Regions from separate parts of the Lentibacillus halophilus genome, predicted to be linked through region 2. Evidence: riboswitches for the same ligand, from Rfam matches in the RefSeq annotation. Region 2 holds a riboswitch; the other holds the start of a gene.
What was found. A riboswitch is a leader RNA that binds a small molecule or an ion and turns the genes downstream of it on or off. The one in region 2 is predicted to bind preQ1.
Positions count from the first base shown of each region.

Region 1: linked by a shared signal. The riboswitch ahead of queF (preQ(1) synthase) and the one ahead of ACZ5Q7_RS09035 (QueT transporter family protein) in region 2 are both predicted to bind preQ1.

Region 1 is NZ_AP043750.1:156,333-164,146, forward strand. It holds gene ACZ5Q7_RS00685 (AEC family transporter) at 243-1,169, shown strand; gene ACZ5Q7_RS00690 (2TM domain-containing protein) at 1,277-1,564, shown strand; gene ACZ5Q7_RS00695 (queuosine precursor transporter) at 2,031-2,657, opposite strand; gene queF (preQ(1) synthase) at 2,756-3,250, opposite strand; PreQ1 riboswitch class I at 3,316-3,362, opposite strand; gene ACZ5Q7_RS00705 (IS5 family transposase) at 3,666-5,171, shown strand; gene ACZ5Q7_RS00710 (L-lactate permease) at 5,187-6,968, opposite strand; gene ACZ5Q7_RS00715 (cupin domain-containing protein) at 7,242-7,778, opposite strand.
Region 2 is NZ_AP043750.1:1,835,879-1,843,692, reverse strand. It holds gene asnB (asparagine synthase (glutamine-hydrolyzing)) at 1-1,155, opposite strand, end outside; gene ACZ5Q7_RS09035 (QueT transporter family protein) at 1,293-1,784, opposite strand; PreQ1 riboswitch class I at 1,791-1,835, opposite strand; gene ACZ5Q7_RS09030 (Lin0512 family protein) at 1,994-2,353, shown strand; gene ACZ5Q7_RS09025 (hypothetical protein) at 2,613-3,485, opposite strand; gene ACZ5Q7_RS09020 (LysM peptidoglycan-binding domain-containing protein) at 3,739-4,542, shown strand; gene ACZ5Q7_RS09015 (EAL domain-containing protein) at 4,814-6,538, shown strand; gene ACZ5Q7_RS09010 (hypothetical protein) at 6,765-7,250, opposite strand; gene ACZ5Q7_RS09005 (DNA-binding protein) at 7,243-7,814, opposite strand, start outside.

The DNA.
Region 1 (7,814 bases), 1.3 Mb from region 2:
AATAACGAATGACGTATAATAAAACATATCACTCATTTAAAATACCGTGACATATGGACGCATGGATTGTTTAGGTCAATCTCCTTCCGCTTTGACCCCGAGCGAAGTGGCCTTCTAAAAGCACACAACAGGCGCTTTTGTACGCTAACAGCTGTTTTTTGGATTTTTTAAATTGTTTTTGTTATTTTGAAATAGATTAGCATGTTCATAAACGGTACCAACGACGAAAGGAAGCCAGCAACATGTCGGAACTATTCACTATTTTATTGGATATTCTTATCCCCATTTTTATCGTCATGGGCATTGGGTATTTCATGCAGAAAAAATTTCGTTTGGACCTGCAAACCCTTGCCAAATTGAACATTTATTTTCTGGTTCCGGGATTCATATTTGTCAAACTGTACAACACTGAATTCTCGCCAACGATTTTTTTGCTAGTTGTTCTATTTTTCTTATTATATATCACCACATTATTCATTATATCCAAAGTAGCGATTAAAATGCAGCGATTGAATCGTGGAAAAGGGATAACGTTTTCCAATAGCATTATCTTTTTTAATTCCGGAAATTATGGCGTCCCTGTCAATGATCTCGTGTTTAGAGGCGATCCATTTGCCATGTCCATTCAAGTTATCATTCTGACTATGCAAAACATTCTGACGTTTACATACGGCATTTTTATATTGCAATCGGTTAACGTCGGCAAACTGCGCGCATTGCTCGGTTATTTCAGAATGCCGGTTTTATACGCAATGGCCGCCGGTATTTTTATGAACATCACCAACCTGTCCGTCCCCGATGTTATTTGGGAGCCGGCCACCTATATTTCCGATGCTATGATTGCCATGGCGCTTATTATGTTGGGGGCTCAAGTCGCCCAAATCGAATGGACATCGATATTATCGCCCGTTTATGTCAGTTTGCTGATCCGGCTTCTGATCGGTCCCGCCATCGCTCTTTTGATCATTTATATATTGGGGATCGATGGCACAGCAGCACAGGCCCTTTTCATTGCCTCGGCCATGCCGACATCGGTAAACAGTTCGGTTATTGCGCAAGAATATCAAAATCACCCTTATATGGCAGCACAAATGGTGTTGTTTTCAACCCTGTCCAGCGCTGTAACCGTTACAGGGGTCATTTACCTGTCCAGGCTCCTATTTGCCTAATCCGTTTCAGGTCATGTGAGAAGCCATGCGTGTTACCATGGGACCATCGCATGAAAACGCGTCACAATGAAAGCAATTCTCTACCATTACGAAAAGGAGCAAATTTCATGGATCATCAATCCCAAGCTTATATGAAAGCGAAAGAAAAGGTTGAGCGTTTAAAAGACTTTTACAGTCACCTTATTGTGTATGGGCTCGTTAATACTCTGCTTTTCGTTATTAACATGGTCACCAACCCGGATTATTGGTGGTTTCTTTATGCGCTCGGTGGCTGGGGAATCGGTATCATCATACACGGATTATCCATAAAGGACAATCATTTTTTGGGAGCCAAGTGGGAGGAAAAGAAAATCAAAGAATACATGGAAAAGGATCGAGATAATGATTCCCAATAACAGATGGATCTGTTTATGTACCGGAAAGAACAACCGCAGCGCTTATCAGACCTGGCATCCGTTTCGTGGTCGGTTGATCAGCGCCTCTGCCCCTTTATTCCTCGCAAAGATCAGACATGTGTCCCAACGTAATGTTGCCCCCTAAAAGCACACGACAGATGTGTTTTCCGTGAAATCCCAGTTCATGCGTCGTGGCAGCAGCGACGGTAACAGCAGCGGAGGGTTCGATCCGCTGTTCCAACCGTTCCGTGACAAACAACAAGGCGCGTTTAATAGAAGCAGCACAATCTCATCCACATACGTTTGCATGACCGGAAATGTCTGATCGCCCGGCTGTGATGCCCGAAGCCCATCCGCGATCGTATCGACGCAGTCAATCCGTAACAGTACCTTTTCAACAATTATCGCTATGCTAAACAACGATCAAATTCTGAATGAAATCTTCTAGAAATATCCCCGGCACACGTTATGCGCCGGGGATATTGACGTTCATTCTACTTTTTTGAGCCCATGTTACAAGCATATATACAACAGGGGTGTCCAACAATGCAATCAGCAGTTTGACCACATATTGCGAGACGAGCATGCCCATCAGCACACTGAATGGAACCGTCCCCCAGAACGCGACTGTAATAAAAATGGCGGTGTCAGCAAGTTGACTCGTCATCGTGGACACGTTGTTACGGATCCATAATTTGGAATCGCCGTGCCGGGCTTTCAAATAATGAAAAATACTAACATCAAGATTTTGACTAACCGCATAAGACATCAGACTGGCGACCATCACCCGGAAACTGCCGCCCAGAACCGCTGCAAATTCCGTCTGAAGACCAAAATCCGGAGCTGCCGGCAATTGAATGACAATAAAAATGAAAACCAGTGCAACCACCTGTGTTAAAAAGCCTGCCAGCACTGTCTTCCGCGCAGCATCCTTTCCGTATACCTCACTGATGACATCTGTAATAATATACGTGACAACATAGACGACCAGCGTACCGGGCAACACGACACTACCGATGCTGAACAATTTGACGCCCAACACATTCGACAACAAAAACAAGCCAATAAATAATGCATTTAAGTAAACAAACATGGTCTATCCTCTCCCTATGATTGGAAAAACGGCCCAATAACCGTTTTGAAATAGTCGACGGATTAACATGGAAGGAGAGGATCTCGCTCATCCCTCTTTCAGCGATTATCAACCTTTTCCGGATACAGATCATGATTCATCAAACGGTGTTCTGCCATTTGCTCAAACCGGGTATCCGGCTTGCCATAATTGCAATATGGATCAATGGAGATGCCCCCGCGCGGTGTAAATTTTCCCCACACCTCGATGTAGCGTGGATCAAGCAGATCAATCAAATCGTTCATGATAATATTAATACAATCCTCATGAAAGTCTCCATGATTCCGGAAACTGAACAAATACAACTTCAATGATTTGCTTTCAACAATTTTCTTATCTGCTATATAGCTGATATACACCGTCGCAAAATCCGGTTGCCCGGTTTGCGGACAAAGTGTTGTAAATTCAGGACAATTGAATTTGATGAAATAATCCCTGTCAGGATGCTCGTTGTCTATTGCTTCAAGCACATCCGGTGTGTAATCAAATGCATAAGTTGTTCCTTGATTTCCCAATTGCGACAAGCCCTGTAAACGATCATTGTGTTCAGTCATATCAAAACCTCCTCTCATTAAAAAAACCACGGCCCTAAGGCACATGGTTTTAAACGTCTCATCATCTGTCCTTAGTTTTTTATAGAGGGTTGAAGCTAAGAACCTCTCCCGTTATCGGAACGGACTATCCATTTATCCATCTATTATTAGTTAGTATATGCCAAAGATGCGGTTATGTCAAAGCTTGTGAGTGAGTCACTTTTTGGCAAGAGACACCAGTGGAAGGGTTGTAAGCATTCCGTCAATCCATTTTTTGTTCGATAGGTGTTTTTGGATACTTCTATTTGTTTAATTAGGGGCTGCTGAATAAATAAAAATGACTGATTGGACAGGAACTTTGCGTCTTTTTGTCGAAATAAGTTGCAAGGGATAGAGACAAATTCAACGAAAAAACCTTGCACCTGGAGGCCTGACAATGTACGAACATAATGAACGTCAAATGATCATGCCGGATGAATTTTTCCTCCCTTTTGGGGGTCGTTTGAACCCTAATAACCGCTGGGCTGTTATGGCCAATCTGATTCCATGGTCAAAACTTGAAGATGAGTACGTTCAACTCCTGAATGATTCAACAAGAGGAAACAAAGCCTATTCGGTCCGGACGGCGCTTGGCGCATTAATCATAAAAGAGCGTCTTGGACTGAGTGACCGGGAAACTGTGGAACAGATTACGGAGAATCCGTATCTTCAGTATTTTATCGGGCTTTCATCTTTTCAGGAAGAAGCGCCTTTTCATGCCTCGACCATGACGTATTTCCGTAAACGCCTGGATGCTTCCATCGTCAACCAAGTCAATGAATGGATAGTGGAAGAACAAACAAAGCGTGACCAGGACGATGATGATGATTCAGATAATGACCATAAAGGAACCGGCGGTTCACATGGTGACAAGTCCAATCAGGGAACGGCTGATAGCTTACCTAATCAGGGAAAGCTGATGATGGATGCCACTTGTGCCCCAGCCGATATCGCCTATCCAACGGATTTGAATTTGTTAAATCAGGCACGGGAAAAGCTTGAAGCCATGATCGATACGCTGCATGAACCTTTGAAAGGTGAGCGACGGAAACCACGTACCTATCGAAAGAAAGCCCGCAAGGCTTATCTGGCAATTTCCAAGCAAAAGCAACCGGGACGCAAAAACGTTCGACAAGCCGTTGGCAAGCAGCTAAACTACGTTCAGAGAAACTTAAAACACATCTCGTTCCTCGTGCAACAGGTAGGACTGTCACCTTTGGACAAGCGTCAGTATGGGGAATTATTGGTCATACAGGAACTAACCCGTCAACAGCAGCACATGTATGACCATAAAAAGCATCAAATCGACCATCGCATCGTCAGTATCCACCAGCCTCATGTACGTCCGATTGTACGTGGTAAAACAGATGCCAATGTTGAGTTCGGGGCCAAAATCTCCGTAAGCATGATCAATGGTTATACCACGCTGGATAAACTGTCATGGGACGCCTATCATGAAGGAGTCTATCTTCAGGACTCCATTGAGGCCTATTGTAGGCGCCATGGTACTTATCCGGAGGCGGTCCTGGCTGACCAGATTTACCGGACAAGGGGAAACCGACGCTACTGCAAGGAGCGCGGCATCCGGCTGAGCGGACCAAAACTCGGCCGCCCTTCCAAAAATGCTCAGGAGAACCGGCTTCAAAAACAAATTGAATATCAGGATGCCGCAGAACGAAATGCGATAGAAGGCAAGTTTGGCGAGGGCAAGCGTTCGTATGGACTTGGCCTTATTTCAGCATGTCTTCGGGTGACCAGTGAAACGGTCATTTCCATCCAGTTCCTGGTTATGAATCTTGAAAAGATCCTCCGGGATACTTTTTTATACGTTTTATATTTAATGGTCGAGAACCTTTTTTCGGTCCGAGATCGAAAGCCCCTATTATTCTTAGGTAAGATATAAATCATTCAGCAACCCCTAATTATTCATCTTCCTTTGTTTGTTATCCATTGGTGTCCATTTATTTCTATTATTCATCCATATAGCTACTATAACGGCTGCGTAAATAGCTATAACGACAAACGTTCCGATATTTAACCCAATTCCCATTAAGATAACAAAACCAATAGCACCTGTCAGAAGAATATAATAAAAACCAGGCAAAATAACTTTCCTGATAATCTCTCCTTCTCGTCCAACCAGACCGACGGCGGCTGCCGCTGTAATCACGTTATGAACACTGAACATGTTTCCAGCACCGGCACCAATCGCTTGAAGGGCTAACACCCATGACGGCTGTAACTGTGAACTGACAGCCATGTTTAATTGGAAATGACTAAACATAAGGTTACTGAACACATTACTTCCGGCAAGAAAGGCCCCTAATGCACCAACAACTGGAGCTATAAATGCCCACATATTACCTGATAGTATCGTTAATCCACTCGCCAACGTTTCAGGCATACTTTCAAATCCTGCAGCACCGCCGTCACTGTGAAGAAAGACCTGAACCATTGGAACGGCAAATATCAATGCTGCACCTGCTGACCCAATGGTTTTCACGGATTCTTTCAATGCGCTTTTAAATGACGTCCATTCCATATCATGCATCCAATAAGTCAAAATTGAGACGATTAAAAAGATGAATCCGGGAGACGTCAGTAATCCAAAATCAGTACCGAGTTCGCTCCCGAAAATGTGGTTAACGGCAATATCCGTTTTTCCCAACCAAGAAGAAATGGGCAAAAAGGGAGCATTGACAATAAAAAGCAAAGCAGCTGTGATAATATAAGGAAGCCATGATCGGAATGCTGAAAAAGAGGCTATCTTTTCACTCTCGATTTCAAGAATGCCACTCCATTCTTCTTTCCATTCAGACTTATCTTTAAATCGCCATACCGTATCTTTAGGCATAAACCAACCTTTTTTCGCGGCTATGACTGCAATGACAATTCCTATGAGCCCACCGAGCAAGGAAGGAAATTCAGGGCCTAAAAATACGCCTGATAAGACATATGGTACTGTTAAACTAAGTCCTCCAAAAAGAGCAAATTTCCACGCTTTAAAACCTTCTCTAACGGATTGGCCAAAGAATCCAGTAAGAAGGACGACCATAAACAGAGGTATAAGGGTGCCCACAATACCGTGAACCAACGCAATCTTTCCGGTCATTTCCAAAAGAAATGGACCCCACGTATCTACTTGAAGCGCAGAATTGACATCGGCGAGTTTGCCGTCTCCAAGACCCGAACTGAGACCTATGGAAATGGGCGCACCAGCTGCACCGAAAGTCACAGATGTACTTTGAAAAATCATAACCATAAGAGCTGAAGCCATGGCCGGAAAACCAAGCCCGACCAACATTGAACCAATCACAGCTCCTGTCGACCCGTAACCGGCAGCGCCTTCCAAAAACGCTCCGAAAATCCATAGAATAAGTATGACTTGTATACGCCGATCGTCTGTCACACCGGAAATACTATTTCGAATGACACCCAATCCACCGCTCTCTTTTAGCATGTTCAACAGAAGCAAGGCACCAAACACAATATACAAAATACTGAATGCGGTTTCAAAACCAATGAAACTGGCACCAGCGATTTTGTTTGCAGGTACTTCCCATACAGTTGTTGCCAAAACTAAGACGGATGCAAATGCCAAGATCATCGATGTTCTTGCTGTCCACCGTAATATGATGAGGAAGAAAAAGAGAATCAATAATGGGACGATTCCTAGAAAAACAAGCAACCCCAAACTCATTGCTTTCACCCTCCTTAAACGCCTGCGTCACTATTTCTATAATTTGCAAGTTGTGTCTAGATTTGTTACTATTATTATAGACGAATATACTTCATTATTTGTCTTACACTTACAACACAAGGTGGACACGACACCCTTCAGCCCAAGGAGGCACCCTTGGACTCAGGTTTAATGGTGATCGTGTCCGCATAAGCCCATGTTAAACCACCACAGTTGTTTCCACTTATTGAGTTGATATCCAGTTGTTTTTAACACGCGACATACCAATGGTTGTTATTTATCAGGAATGATATCGCTTTTATCGGTTCCTGATACGACGTGTTTTGCACCTGATCCAACGGGTTCTTCCAAAAACCATGCTCCCATACCGGAGACAGAAGGCACATCCTGGATGGTATAAAGAATGGCATCTTCATTATCAGACGTGTTGCAATGTTCGTGTGCCAGCCATGCAGGAGCAAAAAACACATCTCCCTTTTCCCACTCATACTTTTCGCCTTCAACGATGCTGTATCCTTCTCCCTGGAAAACAATGAAGATGGCCATGTTGCTGTGTCGATGCGGCTCATTATGTTCTCCCGGCTTTAGTACTTGCACCAATGCGTTTACATTGGGAGACACACCCTGGGCATCCCCTGTGTCTTCATTGATCAGTGATACAGCGCTTCTGCCTTCACTTAAACTTGACCCTGTTCCATATAAAAATTCATTGATATCCTTCCCTTTCCAAAGGCAAGGACGAATATTTGGCTTCGTACTTTTTTGAAGAAAATCACTGTAACTAATCATATTTGCTGCTGACTGACTCATAATTATCCTCCTTAGCTATTTTTTAGTACACGTTAT
Region 2 (7,814 bases):
GTCAAACAGTTTCAATGATTCGGGTTCACGATAAATATTGTAACCGCCGAACAGTTCATCAGCGCCCTCACCGGACAAAACGACGGCGACATGCTTCCGTGCCTCGCGTGCCACAAAGTATAGCGGCACACAAGCTGGATCAGCAAGCGGGTCATCCATATGCCACATGATTTTCGGGAGATTGGCCACATATTCCTCCGGGGTGATTCGATAAGCTATGTTTTCCACTCCGAGTTTGTCTGCTGTTTCTTTAGCAACATCAACTTCGGAATAGCCTTCGCGTTCAAAGCCAACGGAAAATGTCTTGATGTCCGGATTTATTTCTTTTGCTATGGCGGCAATAATCGTTGAATCAATACCGCCGGATAGAAACGATCCGACCGGAACATCGCTGCGCATATGCATCTTAACCGAATCAGACATGACATCCCGGATACGTTTTATCCAATCCTGCTTGTCCATCAATACCGGGGAGAATGACGCCTGCCAATAGCGATGCTGCGTCATCTTTTCAGACGGCCGTTTTATAAAGTAATGTCCGGGTTCCATTTTTTGAATGCTCGTTGTCATGGTCATTGGCTCCGGTACAAATTGGAAACTCAAATAATGCTGCAATGCCTCCAGGTTGACATCGTCATGTTCATACATGGAGAGAATGCTTTTCTTCTCAGAAGCGAAAACCATTTCCTCGTCCGTTTCCCGATAAAATAACGGTTTAATGCCAAATGGATCACGTGCGCCGTACAGTGTTTCCTGTTCTTTGTCCCAAATAAGAATGGAAAACATGCCGCGCAAATGGGCAAATGCCTTTTCTTTATATTTTTTGAACAAAGCTGCAATAACTTCTGTGTCCGACTCCGTAGTAAACGTATAACCTTCTGCAGTCAAATCACGACGAAGTTCAACATAATTATAGATTTCACCATTGAAGACGATTAAGATGGTATCATCATCATAGCTTAAAGGCTGCTGACCGCTGTCAGGATCGATAATGCTTAATCGCCGGAACCCAAACGAAACGTAAGCATCATGATAATACCCTTCATCGTCAGGGCCTCTATGTGTCATTACGTTATTCTGCTGTTTAAACGATTTTTTCTCTTCCTCATTGGGTACCGCAGGGTCATTGCGTATCAAACCAATAAAACCACACATTTTCTTGCCTCACTTTCTATCATGTTGCTTGTTTATTATATCAAAAACCAACGACCTATAACGACAAAAAACGCTTGACTATCGTGTTGCACGACAGACGCACACCAACGACAATGGTGAAGATTGTTGATACTGAATTAACGTTTTTCCATCATATCATTAAAATTCAATTTTCTATTTAGAGCATACATTATTGGGATCCCGATAGCCATAATTCCGAATTCCCCCATAGCAGTCAACAGCCATGTCAACAGAAATGGCAAACCAGCTGCAAGATAGAGTTCAAACGCAATGATAAACATATTGAATGTAAATACGATCGTGTTGATGACGAGCAATGTCAACTTATGTTTAATAAATTTAGCCAAAAGTATGATGATTCCTAGCGATAGCGCCGAGTGAGCAACGCCAAATGTTAAATCGTACACACCAGTCGGCGAAAATAAATTCGTCAAGAGGACACCCAATACGATGCCGAAAAAATATTTTTTATTGAAGACAACGAGGTGGTTGAACACTTCAGGGATGCGAAACTGAATGTTCGAGAAGGCAATCGGTGCGATGGCCAATGACACAACGACATAAGTAGCTGCCACCAGTGCATTGGCGGTTAACGTTTTGATATTCAATTATATCACTCCTTAGTTTTTTATCGTGGGATGGTTTCGAACCACGGTTTGGAGATACTCGTTCCAAACGATTCTATTATACCCGAAAAAAAGGAATGTGCAAGACGATTACTACACCAATATTAATCCATATCAGTTTGAACAACGATCGAGAAAGGATACAATGAAATTGGAGGAAATTAGACATTTACTAGAAGGAGGAAAATGTTATGGAAAACATTCTATTCATTGAAACGGGAATGGGTATTGACGTGCACGGTCAGGATGTCAACGTGGCGTCGGAACGGGCTGTGACCAACGCTATCCACTATAATTCCATGCCCGGCGTGCGAACCATGTTGCCGGACAATAGCTTGAATAATATGCACGTATATGTGAAGCTGGCTATTCCGGAAGATCATGATCAGTTGAACGAAGAGAATATCAAGGCACTTATTCCATATGGGACAGTCACTGTGGAAGTAATGAACGGAGGTATGGCCACGACGAGTGGCATTTATTTGGAGGACCAACAAGACACAAACGACCTTATGTATATTGTCAACGCGGTGGTGGAAGTAGGTTACTAACAACGAACACATAACTCCCCATGATGGCATCAATTACCAGACAACAAACGATATCAAACGTAACTTGAAGCGTGCCTGCCCTAATGGGGATGATGTGTATTTTGATAACGTCGGCGGGGAGGATATAAAACGCTGTTATGACACAATAGGAAGTAATTGGTGAGTCCTATGCTGAGACTAACCTTACTACCAGCATTTATCCTTCGTTAAACTGCCATTCAGCGGGCAGAAGGGCCCAATTGAATAACGTTTCACTTTATCAGAACATTGATTGGATCCCGCCTGTTTTTGGTTCTACATAATACCAGTTTCGAGTCGCTGTATGAGAAGCACTATCTTGTTCATGGTCCACGACATCATAGACATGAATGACGTATCGATCATTTTCCATATGATCGTATTCCACTTTTACATTTGGTTTATTTGTAAGCCCCGCATGATCACGAACCAACTTTTGCGCCTCTTTTCTTGTTAATTCCTGTTCGTTGTTCGCATGATTATTCCCTTGGTCATTCACGTCTTTCCTTGTCCTATTTCGTTTGTTGATCTTCCATTGTCCATCCTGAAGCTGGAATGTTACGGTTAAAGTGTAAGCCCCGTAAAGTTCGCTTTCCGCTTCTTGAATAACTTGATATGTTTGATCACTTAGCTTCTTTGTCTGATACGGCTGATTCGTATTAATCCATACGGGAGCATCTTGCGCCTCCAAATACAATTTGCCGTCTTTTTCATGGTAGTATTCGTTGACATACATTTGGGCTAGTTCTTTCGTTGTAACGTCTGTTAGCTTCTTGATTAATTCTGATTTTGAATCGAACGTTTGGACCCGGCCGTTCTTGTTCGTTTCCTGAATCAATAATTGTTGAAAGGTATGACTCAATGTTTCAACTGGCGGTTTTTCAGCCGCTTTATTATCCGGCTGATTTTGTCCGTTTTTCGTTTGTCCCTCATCTGCCTCATGATTGTTTTGACCCTTGTCAGAACCATCGTTGCTATGGCCGTCCATTTCCGTTTGCTGTTCCTGATTGCCAGACGTGTTCTCAGACTTTCCCTGATCATTCTCCGGTGTTCCACAGCCACTTAAACCAAGTACAAGAATTCCTGTCATTGCAATTGTGATAACCCATTTCATAAGCTCTCTTCCCTCCTAATGAGCGTACTTATAACACCATTCCCGTATTATATTTGTATGAATCAGATTCGTGAATTACAATTGTTAGAGTTTTTTCGGAAAGCACTTAACAAAGGTTGTTCCATAGAGCGAGCAAGTATGAGCAATGCTCGCTGATCCTAGTTATTTCTAGGCTTCTTTTGACAGAATCTACACACCCGCCTGCTATAAAACATAACATATAACGACTTTTGCACTATTGGAGTTGATTCAATTGAGTATTGCAGTCGGTACGCACTATATTTACACCGTTCAAGCGGGCGATACCCTTTACGAAATAGCTAATCGTTTTTCGAGTTCCCCACAAGCAATTGCTGAGGCAAATCATTTATATCCGCCAGTCACCGCTCCTGAATTAATCTTCCCCGGTCAACGATTAGTTGTCTCCACTGCCGGCAATATCGACACGTATTACATGGTAGCACCCGGAGATACACTAACTGATATTACCATACGTTTTTCGACTACCTATGGATTAATGACTGCAATGAACCCTGCTATCAATAACCCAGATGTTATCATCTCCAGCCAGCAGCTTGATGTCCCAGCCTTTATTTATAATGTAGAGAAAGGGGATACTCTCTTTCAAATTCAACAACGATTTGGCATTCACCGTTCAGAAATAATCAGAGCTAATCTTGGCCGCCCGGGCTTTTCACCTGATCTCATTTGGCCGGGATATTCACTAATTATTCCGCTTCCTTCCACAGCAAATATCACCGTCACTTACCCGATACCTGGAACGGTTATCCAAGATGGTTTCCCTGTTGCGGGATGGGTTCGCAGTTTTGAGGGAAATGTCCTCCATCAGATTCGTGATAGCAATGGCGTGATTGTATCCAATAAAAGGGCTGCCACTGCAAGCCAGGGTGCACCAGCTTACGGATTTTTCCAAAGCTCTTTGCCATTTGACAGGCAGCCCACCTCTGATATTGGGGACGTTTGGGTATATACGAGGAGTCCAAGAGATGACGAAATACAGGATTTGGTCCAGGTGAAAATTCATTTTATTATTTAAGGTGGGAATAGGGAGTCAGACATCCGCAAATAGCAATTCAAAACTACGAACAACCGGCTTCCAATCCCCGAATCAAGCTAGATAACACTTTTCACCTTTCTTATAGGATTATCGTGTTTATTAATTAATTCTACCACTCCTAAACTTAAAACCATGATAATTATTTGACATCATGCACCAAAACCACCATTTTGACATTAATTATGTTTTAATAGTATGAAAGACATAGTTCTCCCGGTATATAATAATGCCGTAATCATGAGGAGGTCCTATGAATTACGAGTCTGAATTAAACAAAGAACTTAAAAACCGTCATGATATTGAAACAGCCCTCAATGAGTCGTCAATTGTTGCTGTTACTGATCATCGCGGTGTCATTCAATCAGCTAATGAGAAATTCACTGAGTTGTCCAAGTACACGAATGAAGAACTGATTGGGAGCTATCAAAATATCATTAATTCCGGATATCACAGTCGTGCATTTTTTCATAATCTGTGGAAAACGATAGGATCCGGTAAGGTTTGGAAGGGTGAAATCAAAAATAAAGCCAAGGATGGAACTTATTATTGGGTTGAAACAACCATCATGCCATTCCTAAACGACAATGGAAAACCGTATCAATACATTTCCATACGTCATGATATTACGCAAAGGAAACAATATGAAGAAACCATCAAGCAGCTGGCGTATTATGATCAGCTAACATCATTGCCCAATCGTCATTTGCTTAACGAATGGGGAAACAACCTTGAAGAAAACCATAAGATAACGGTTTTCTTCCTGGATATTGATCGGTTTAAATCACTTAATGATAATTATGGCCATTATGCAGGAGATATCATCTTACAAAAAATTGCTGACAGACTCCGGAGTTGTCTGCGTGATTCGGATTTCATCGTGAGAGAAGGCGGTGATGAGTTTATCATCTTACTGGATAACGTCTATAAGCGTGAAGATATTGAGACATTTGCCAGTAAGATTATCGACCAATTTGAGAAGCCGATTTATATTGATTACCAGTCAATCAGGGTGACAACCAGTATAGGTATTAGCACTAATCAACTCCTGCCAGGGCATGATCATCGGTCAAAAGCCATTGAAACATTTATCCGGAACGCCGATACAGCCATGTACCATGCCAAAAAGCAAGGTGGCAACACGTATTGCTTTAACACACAAAGTCAAAACCATGATATGGAACGCTATCAGCATATGGAACATGAACTAAGATTTGCTCTTGAGAATGATCAGTTCACCATTGTCTATCAGCCTTTTATCGGATTAGAAAGCGAAGAGGTTGTTGGTTTGGAATCGCTGCTGCGCTGGTATAGTCCGTATTTAGGTGCTGTGTCACCCGCAGAATTCATTCCACTTTTGGAAGAATTAGGGCTAATTATCCCTGTCGGCAAATGGATTCTTAAGTCCGTCTGTCAGCAATTAAAGGAATGGCAGAATGAAGGTATTTTTTTACAGAGAGTTTCCGTTAATGTATCGCCCGTCCAATTAAGAAATCGAGACTTCGTCAATGATTTAAAAGCTATTTTAACGGAAACAAAGATTGATCCAGCCTATTTGGATTTAGAGTTGACAGAAGGAACCATTCTCAATGTCAGCGAATCAGCAGCAGTCATTAACGATCTGCAGGCATTGGGTGTCAACATCTCCATTGATGACTTTGGAACAGGGTATTCGTCACTCAATTATCTCAAGCAGTTGCCTATCAATACCCTTAAAATTGATAAATCTTTCATTCATGATTTGGACTTTGACGACGACGTCATCGTCAATACCATCATTAATATGGGACAGAATCTTAATTTCACGGTTTTGGCTGAAGGCATTGAAAGTTATGACCAATTGGCCTACCTCCAAAATCAAAACTGCCATGAAGGTCAGGGATTCTATTGGAGTAAACCGGTTAATGCAACAGCTATTCCTTATTTATACAACAACAATGGACAAGAACAATATGGCGCACCTGCCAGCAAACATTAATAGTTAAAAAGCGCATCAGGTATGGATTGCATCAAACCATACCTGATGCGCTTACGCTCATGTTAGTTGTTGGTATAAAAATTTCTAGTTTACCTTACCGCCATCGTATGAAAAGACCACAGCCGATCTTAATGCGAACAGTGTCAGGCACTGTTCATTTTGAAAATGGAGGAGATTTTATGATGCTTGAACTTATTTGTGTAGAACTTCTCTGTAAAGGAGCCCTTTATGGCTTATACTCTTCACCGCTTCGTATGTAATGATCAACGAAAGAGAAGGCATCATCTAAGGTTAAGATGTCCCAATTTTCCTTTCGTTGGCCCCTGTTACCGGGTACATGATGATGATGATGAGGTTCTGACTTAATTTTGTATTTCCCCGGGGTCCATGATGCATCGTGTAGCTCATTTTCCCAAGCCGAAATATGATTATACAGTTTTCCCATTTTTGGAATGATAACTTTCCATTGGTAATGGTACTCTATAACAAAGCCATCTTCATATTTTTCGGTTGCATGTAACCCTGTCTTCCCGTGTACAGGGTGCTCTATCAGTGGAAACAGCACTGATAACTTATTATTGGTCCGCTTATAATTACCGTATATCGAATCCTTTGGTGACAATTCAATATAATTGCAGAACAAGTCACCATATTTCCCTAATATCTCTGGTATGTTCGCAGGGAGAAGGATTTTTTCCGTCTCACTACTCAATATCCTTCTCTCCTATAATTTGATTGGTTAGCTGCTCTTCCTCTTCAAGGAGATCCCGCCATTCATAATAATCAGAGGGGTCATCCATCATATCAATGTCTATTCCTTCAAAGGATTTTTCAATATAAGGCGTCTTGTATTTCTTTTTGTATTGCATCAATTCTTCATAAACTTCACTTAACCGTTCTTCAGGTGTTTGACGTAATCGCTTCTTCTCTTGATAGAGGTATTGCATCTTAATACAATACACTGGGTCCTTCCAAAGATCTACCGCATGTTTTGGAATCTTATTATGAGAAGACGTATCAATATGTTCAAACCCCTGCTTCATATATTTGTTCAGGGTGACGTTAGATACGCCTAGAAGACTTGCTGCTTGTTTTGGTTTGATCAAATAGTCCTCCCGATATTCGAAAATAATATCTTTACCACTAATTTGATAATACCATTCCTCTAAATCCAGCTTAAGTTTTCCAAATTCCAAATCACTGGTTGGCATGCTAAGTAACATCAGACGTTTTAACCATTCTAATAACGCTAGACGGTTTTTATCCGATAAAATGT